4 regions of the Clostridium sp. CTA-5 genome follow, and region 3 is predicted to be linked to each of the others. Evidence: riboswitches for the same ligand, from Rfam matches in the RefSeq annotation. Region 3 holds a riboswitch; each other region holds the start of a gene.
What was found. Region 3 has a riboswitch for lysine ahead of lysA (diaminopimelate decarboxylase). Riboswitches for the same ligand answer to the same signal wherever they lie in the genome.

Region 1 (2,215 bases), on a different contig from region 3:
TCTGCCCACATTTTAAGAGTATCTATTTGATAATTCCATAATTCCTTATTATTATAATCAAGATCTATTACATCCTCCCAGTCTCCAACTTTATTTCCTAAGTTTCCATCAGCTTTCTTATAAAAATATTCAATATGATTTTTAACAAGCCATGAATCAAGAGAAGTATGATTGTAGACAACATCTATTATACATTTCATATCAAGGCTATGTATTTCATTAACCAACTCTTTAAAATCATCTATTATACCATATTCATCATTAACATTCCTGTAATCTTTTATAGAATACGGACAACCTAATGAACCTTTTTTCCCCTCTACACCAATTGGATGAATAGGCATAAACCATATAATATCTGTTCCTAATTCTTTAATACGTTTTAAGTCTTTTTGAACACCTTTGAATGTCCCTTCTTCACTATGATTTCGTACATAAACACAATAAATTATTTGATTTCTTAAATTAATATTTGTATTAACTGCCATATAAATTCCCCCTTAATTACCTCTTAATACTATAATAGAATCTTATCTAATATATTTCTTGCTCTATTTTGAAAAATAATAATACAATTTTGATAATTAAGTCTGCTATATTAAATTATTATTGTTAACTTAAATTTAATAATTATTAAAGTAATTAATCACAATTTAAATTAACAATATATTATATTTATATAAAAAAATTAAATTTTAAAAATATTTTTTTATTTTGTATTGACTTATTTATAATTTTACTCCATAATTACGGTATAAACTAACAAGTAGATAACTGAGATAGAGGTGCGAAATTTAATAGTAGTATTATGGAGGTAAGCTCAATGAAGTAATACGAAAGGAACTTTCGCCGAAGTAAATAGTTAAATTGCTTTAATACTATTTACTGGTCTTATATAAAATATATATAAGACTGTCACAAATTCTTTTGTGGAGAGCTATTTTCAATGGAAATTTACGTTATTTGTTATATTGGTTTAATATAACAAATTCGTATTTGTGTCATGAGTGTGCTCTCATGGCATTTTTTTATTGTTTTAATTTACATTCAAAGTCTAATAGACAAGCTTTTTTGTTTATAGTTTCCTTTGAATGTATCAACCTTTAATATTATCTTAGTTACTTACTTATGGAAATTTAAAACCATAAGGAGGATAAATAAAATGAGTCAAGAAAATCACGAATTAAAAAGAAGTTTAAAAGCACGACACTTAAACATGATAGCTATAGGAGGTTCTATTGGTACTGGTATATTCCTAGCAATGGGTGATACCTTACATCAAGCAGGTCCTGGAGGAGCGCTTCTAGCTTATGCATTAGTAAGTATTATGGTGTACTTTCTAATAACTAGCTTAGGAGAAATGGCAACTTATATGCCAACATCTGGTTCTTTCAGTTCATATGCTAATAGATTTATTGATCCAGCACTTGGATTTGCACTTGGTTGGAACTATTGGTATAACTGGGCTATAACAATAGCAGCTGAAATGGTTGCAGGTTCTTTAATTATGAAATATTGGTTTCCAAATGTAAATGCCCTATTCTGGAGTATATTATTTTTAGCAATAATAGTTGGTTTAAATATTTTGTCATCAAGAGCATATGGTGAATCAGAATACTGGTTTGCTGGAATTAAAGTAGTTACTGTTCTTGTATTTTTAGCAATTGGTATTTTAATGATTTTAGGTATAATGGGTGGAGAAGAAACTGGTTTTCACAATTATTTTTTAGCTGATGGGCCATTCCATGGAGGGGTTAAGTCTATATTTTCTATATTCTTAATTGCAGGTTTTTCATTTCAAGGAACTGAGCTTATAGGCGTTGCTGCTGGTGAAAGTGAAAATCCCGAAAAAACTATACCAAAGGCTATACATTCAATATTTTGGAGAATATTAATATTTTATTTAGGAACAATAATTGTTTTAGGTGCTATAATTCCTTTTACTAAAGCAGGTGTTGAAACAAGTCCATTTACAATGGTGTTTGAAAAAGCTGGTATAGCAGGTGCTGCTTCATTAATGAATGCAATTATATTAACTTCTGTATTATCTGCTGGTAACTCTGGTATGTATGCATCAAGTAGAATGCTTTTTTCAATGGCTAAAGAAGGTATGGCTCCTAAGATTTTCTCTAAAACTAATAAAAGAGGAGTACCTATAAATGCTGTAATTTTAACTACTCTAGTTGCTTCTGCTTGCTTTTTAACTGGTATATTT
Region 2 (2,215 bases), on a different contig from region 3:
TTTCTAAATTCATATTTTTTCCCTCCCTGATTACAGTTCCTTTAATATCACTATTACTCAATCCCACATATACTGGAATTTTATATTTTTGAGCAAGTTCTATAGATCTTGAATGCATTACTTGTGCTCCAAGACTTGATAATTCAAGCATATCTTCATAGTCTATTTCATCTAACTTTTTAGCATTAGGATATTTTCTTGGATCTACACTATATATTCCATCTACATCAGTATATATCTCACATTCACCATCAAGTCTTACTGCAATTGCTACTGCTGAAGTATCTGAACCTCCTCTACCAAGTGTGGTAATATCTCCATCTTCATTTATTCCTTGGAATCCAGCAACTACGACTATCTTTCCTTCTAATAAACTTTCTCTTATTTTTTCTCCATTAATATTTTCAATAAGAGATTTTCCATGTGGTCCTAATGCTCTAATTCCAACTTGATAAGCAGTATAACTTACTGCATCATATCCTAACTCTTTAATAGCCATAGCCAAAAGAGAAGAAGAAATCATCTCCCCAGTTGCTATTAAAGCATCTAACTCTCTTTTATCAGGCTCTTTAGAAATTTGTTTAGCTAACTCTATTAAATTATCTGTAGTATCTCCCATAGCTGAAACTACAACAACTAAACTATCTCCACTTTCTTTTCTCTTAACTAAGGTTTTTGCAACCTGCTTTATTTTATTAACATCTCCTACTGAACTTCCCCCATATTTTTGTACAATAACACCCATATTATCAACTCCCTATAAAATTTAAAACATCAAGTAAATTTTCCACTCTAGGCTTTTAATAACTTTTAGATTTCTATACATTTCTTAACGTCAAAAAAGGTGTAGCAAAGAACTCTCTGCTACACCCTTGTATAAACCTTTTTACAATTTACAAATTTAAAATATCACTTAAATAAATATTAAAAAACTCATATATTTGTGATATTAATAAATCTCAAATTTATAATCTTACGTTAAACAAAAATGTACCTTGTAGCTCTCCACTATATCATTAGCGACAGTATTACACATATTATATGCAATACCAGAGAATAAACTCGCCAATTTACTCTCTTCGGCAATATTTCCTTTGACTATTTATCATAGCTTGCCAGCTCCAAATAGTTACTCTTAAATATTGCACCTCTACCCTAGGTATATTTACTCATTCAATTTTATAAAAATTCTAACACTTTATATATAAACTTGCAATACTTTTTTCTAAAAAACCAATTTATTTAAAAAGACCAAGTTATTTAAAAAAACCAATTTTTGAATATAATTATGCCATCTTTTGTTCTTTTATACAAAGTTCATTTATAACTTTATATACTCCATTATCATTATTACTTTCTGCAATAAAATTAGCATGTTCTTTGACATCATCTGGAGCATTTTTCATAGCATAACTATAATGAGCTGTCTTAAACATAGTTAAATCATTATAATAATCCCCAAAAACCATAGTATTTTTTCTATCTATGTTAAACTTTTTCTGAAGCATTTCTATAGCATGTCCTTTACTTACACCTTTATTCATTATATCTATCCATTTATCACCTGATACAACAAACTCTAGCTCATCACTAAGATTTTCTTTTAAATACTCTACTATTTTCGGTTTAACATCATCAGCAACATAATAAGTTATTTTATAAATAGGAACTTTTACTTCATCAAAAGATTTTACTACTACTGCTGGGACATTAAAAAATTTAAATTTATCCATCATATCCTCTGTAGGATTTTCTATATAAGCCGTATTATCACTTGCTAAAAATATTTCTTCTCCAAATTCCCTCTTTAAGTCTATTACCTTTTTTATATTTTCTTTAGATATACAATTTGAATATACTGTTTTACCATTTTTATTGTATTTTACAAGTGCACCATTATGAGCAATAAACAACATATCATGATTCACCTTTTCAAAATTTTTATTTAATTGGTAATAAAATCTTCCACTAGCTGCTGCAAATTTTATACCTTTTTCATCTAATGTATTTATCAAATGAAACATTTTTTCATTGATTTTTCCATCACTATTTACAAGTGTTCCATCAAGATCTGATGCAATAAGTCTTATCATAAGTATTCTCTCCCTCTCAATTTTAAAATTCATATACTATTATATACCAGACTTCATTTTTATTACAACAAATCCTAAATTTACACATAAATACTCAAAGTCTTTGGTCATCTTTATTTATA
Region 3 (2,215 bases):
ATGAAAATATAATAAATTAAATTTCATTTCTTATTACATCTTCATAAGTTTCTCTTTTACAGACAAGTTTTATTTTTCCATCTCTAACCATAACTACAGCTAATCTAGGCACTTTATTATAATTGCTAGACATTGAATATCCATATGCACCTGTAGTCATCATTGCTAAAATATCATTTGCTTTAGCTTTAGGAAGATTTACGTGTTCTAAAAATATATCTCCTGATTCACAGCACTTACCTGAAATAGTAACTATCTCTTTAGAATCATCCTCAACCTTATTTGCTAACATGCATTCATACTCTGCATTATAAAGAGCTGGTCTTATATTATCAGTCATTCCTCCATCTACTGATACATACTTTCTTATACCTTCAATATTTTTAATTGAACCTACTGTATATAAAGTAATTCCAGAATTTCCAACAATACTTCTGCCTGGTTCTATAATTAAACATGGTCTTGCTTGACCTGTTCTCGAACAAACCTCATCAACTTTATTTATTATTGTCTCACAATACTCTCTAGTTGTTCTTGGTTTATCCTCTCCACTATAGTATATACCAAAACCTCCTCCTAAATCCAGTTCTTTTATTAAATATCCAGTATTTTGTTCAAATTTTTTTATTAAATCCATCATAATCTCGACTGCATCCTCATAAGGTTTAAGTTCAAATATTTGAGAACCTATATGACAATGAAGTCCAATTAAATTTATATTAGGTAGCTCTAGCGCCCTATTTATCGCATCTTCAATCATATTGCCAACGGGTGCAAATCCAAATTTCGAATCCACTTGACCAGTTTTTATATAGTCATGTGTATGTGCTTCAATACCTGGTGTTATTCTTAAAAATATATTTTGAATTTTTTTTTGCTGACCTGCAAATTTATTTAAAGCATCCATTTCATAATAATTATCTACAACAAATCTTCCAACCCCAAGTTTAACACCCAATTCAATTTCATCTAAAGTTTTATTATTTCCATGAAACATAACTTTCTCTAATGGAAAATCTGCTTTATATGCAGTAAACAATTCTCCTCCTGATACAACATCTAGATATAATCCTTCTTCTTTTATTATTCTACACATCTCAAGCGTTAAAAAAGCTTTCCCCGCATAAGCTACTCTATTTCCATTTTCATTACATTTAAAATATTTGTAATAATCACTACAATATTCTCTGATTAATTTTTCATCCATTACATATAGTGGTGTACCATATTCTTTAACCAATTCAGTAGTTTTAACGCCCCCAACCACTAATTCATTATCTTCAACTTTCATAGTTCCAAATAATTTCATTTTATCTACCTCCAATAATTATTTGCTAAAAAACAAATGTCACAGATAGAAATATCTAATCTGCGACATGTGGAGTTTTGGCTAATAGTACTTTATTGCTCATTGCTTATTGCTAAAGTTTTAATGCTTATAAAACATTATGAATTATATTTTTATACTTAATTAAAGCACTCTACATTATTCATATTGAAATATTAGTGCAACTATTATACCTTGTAGCTCCCCACATCAAGTGACAGTTATGTACATATTCTATACATACCCAGAAATAAACTTTCGCATAAAGAATATTTCTTCGGCCATAATACCTTTTTCTATAAATCATTATCTGCCAACTCCTTATAGATAATAATTATTACGGCTCCTCTACCCTAGGCTTTGTTATATTACCATTTTATTCAACTATTAAAAATATGATATCATATTTTTTATTTAATTCAATATTTTTTAACATAATTCCCCAAAGTTTATGAATTAATTAATTTTAAAAACATATCCCCTTTAATAATTAACAAATGTTAAACAATTTCCAATATTTATACACATAAAGAAAATATCATCTCCCAATATACTAGTTGTTATTTTTTAATGTGTCTTATATATTCATTCTTTATATTTTAAAAAGGATATTTATATTTTATTCATTTCTGTATTTATCCATCAAATCTCCCATTATACTTGCAGATGATGGTGGTGTATATGTTATTGCATTTGCACCTGCTGCTATAGTTTCTTTAACAGATTCAGTTGTTGGTCCTCCTGTTGCCATTATTGGAAATTCAGGATACTTTGCTCTTATATTTCTAACTATTTTTGCTGTGTTTTTCCCTCCTGAAACATTTAGTATCGTTGCTCCAGCCTCTATTCGCTCTGCTATATCTTCATCTTCAGATACAACAGTTACAA
Region 4 (2,215 bases), on a different contig from region 3:
TTTATTATGCTCCTAAAGTTATTCACAAATTTGGCTGTATTATAAATTCTAAAAAAATAAAAAAGATAAAATTAAAAAGAATTTAATAATTCTTTTTAATTTTATCTATCCGAAATAGCCCTTATTTCTTATTGCTTTTACTATTGCATTTTATTTTGCCCCATATATAAATAAGTTATTTATAATAATAACATATTTTCTAATTTTTTTTCTAATTCTTTTGTTATATTTGTAAGTGGTAATCTTACTTCATCACTTTCAATTAATCCTTTTTTCTTTAAACAATATTTTAATGGTGTAGGATTTGGTTGCTCAAATAACATTGGAATAAAACTATCCAACTCCTTCCATATTTTAAGCGCTGATTGGTGATCATTTTCTTTTATATAATTATATACTTTAATAAAATCTCTAGTTCTTAAACTAGCTGAAGCTAAAATACCTCCATGACCACCAAGCGCAAGTGTTGTATAAAAAAGAGCATCCTCGCCAGTTAATACCGAAAAATCATTTGGTGCATTTAAAATTAATTCTGACGTTTGTTTCATACTCCCTGAACAATCTTTTATACCTACTATATTTTCTAGTTCTGCTAATTTAAATATAGTATCATTTTCAATATTAGAACCTGTTCTATAAGGAATATTATATATTATAATATTTAAATCTGTTGATTCAGATATTTTTTTAAAATGTTCATAAATGCCTCTTTGATTAGGTCTTGAATAATAAGGTGATACAGATAGTATTCCATCTACTTTATTGCTTTCAGCTATCTTTAACTTTTTAATTACTTCAATAGTATTATTTCCACCTAAACCAGTATAAACTTTTACCCTACCATTATTATATTCCATTGTTTTAGCTAATATTTCTTCATATTCCTCATTTGATATTGTTGGACTTTCTCCTGTAGTTCCTAGTGGTATGATTCCATCTACCCCTTCATTTACATAATGATTTACTAAATTTTCATATGATTTGAAATCTACCATACCATCTTTAAATGGTGTTATAAGTGGAACTATTATTCCTTGAATTTTCATTATTAATCCCCCTAACTAATTTTTACATAAGAAAAACCGTTGTAGTTATAACTACAACGGGTAGAGTTCATTTTTGCTAAAGCTTATAAAGATATTATATTAATAATATCTGATAAAATCCTTGTAGCACTCCACTTCCGTGACAGTTATACATATATTTTATGTATACCCAGAAATAAATTTTTGCATAACATATTTCTTCGGCCATTATACCTTTCCTTATTAATCAACGCTTGCCAACTCCTAATAAGTACTATTTATAATTAGCTCCTCTACCATAGGTCTTCGTATTTATTTTTATCTATTGTATCATTTACTTATAAAATTGTAAAGTACTTACAATAAGATTTATATGTTTAGGCTTGTCCTTATGAATTATAAATTTTATAATATACTTAATTTCAATACATAAAGGACTATTTCAAAATAAATATAATATATTTTAAGATAATGTATTTATTATAGTAAACAAACAAAAATCTTTCAAATTCATAATAAATTTTCTGAAATAGCCCTCTATAAATGATTAAAGGAGATAAAAATGGAAAATTTAAATATACTTGGTACTGGATCTGCTATGGTAACGAAATGTTATAATACTTGTTTTACTCTATCAAATAATAATGAGCATTTTCTTGTCGATGCAGGTGGTGGAAATACAATATTATCAAATCTTGAAAAAGCAAATATATCAATTAATCAAATACATAATATGTTTATATCACATAATCATAATGATCATATCCTAGGAAGCATATGGGTAATCCGTTCTGTAGCTCAAGGAATATTAAATGATAAATACACTGGAAGTTTTAATATTTATTGTCATAAAACTTCTATTACTGCAATTAAAGCAATATGTTCTTTTGTGCTTCAAAAAAAATTCTTAAAATTATTTGATGATAGAATTATATTTATTGAAATTGAAAATAACTGTAAGTTTGAAATCTTAGGAAGAAAAACAACTTTTTTTGATATAAATAGCACTAAACAACTACAATTTGGGTTTAAAACTACTTTATTAAATAATAAGAGTTTAACTTTTTTAGGTGATGAACCTTTTAGAGAAAATCTAAAAATATATTGTGAAAATGTAGACTATTTGTTCCATGAAGCATTTTGTTTATATTCTCAAAAAGATATATTTAAACCATATGAAAAACATCATG

Region 1: linked by a shared signal. The riboswitch ahead of ACYUET_RS04500 (amino acid permease) and the one ahead of lysA (diaminopimelate decarboxylase) in region 3 are both predicted to bind lysine.
Region 2: linked by a shared signal. The riboswitch ahead of ACYUET_RS04695 (aspartate kinase) and the one ahead of lysA (diaminopimelate decarboxylase) in region 3 are both predicted to bind lysine.
Region 4: linked by a shared signal. The riboswitch ahead of dapA (4-hydroxy-tetrahydrodipicolinate synthase) and the one ahead of lysA (diaminopimelate decarboxylase) in region 3 are both predicted to bind lysine.

Annotation. Positions count from the first base shown of each region.
Region 1 is NZ_BAAAAT010000001.1:972,197-974,411, forward strand. Features, by position in the region: gene ACYUET_RS04495 (alpha-amylase family glycosyl hydrolase) at 1-488, opposite strand, end outside; lysine riboswitch at 773-948, shown strand; gene ACYUET_RS04500 (amino acid permease) at 1,163-2,215, shown strand, end outside.
Region 2 is NZ_BAAAAT010000001.1:1,015,332-1,017,546, forward strand. Features, by position in the region: gene ACYUET_RS04695 (aspartate kinase) at 1-745, opposite strand, end outside; lysine riboswitch at 991-1,161, opposite strand; gene ACYUET_RS04700 (HAD family hydrolase) at 1,287-2,093, opposite strand.
Region 3 is NZ_BAAAAT010000002.1:631,669-633,883, forward strand. Features, by position in the region: gene lysA (diaminopimelate decarboxylase) at 17-1,309, opposite strand; lysine riboswitch at 1,518-1,686, opposite strand; gene ACYUET_RS07850 (hydrolase) at 1,947-2,215, opposite strand, start outside.
Region 4 is NZ_BAAAAT010000014.1:68,664-70,878, forward strand. Features, by position in the region: gene dapA (4-hydroxy-tetrahydrodipicolinate synthase) at 180-1,046, opposite strand; lysine riboswitch at 1,163-1,329, opposite strand; gene ACYUET_RS17645 (MBL fold metallo-hydrolase) at 1,588-2,215, shown strand, end outside.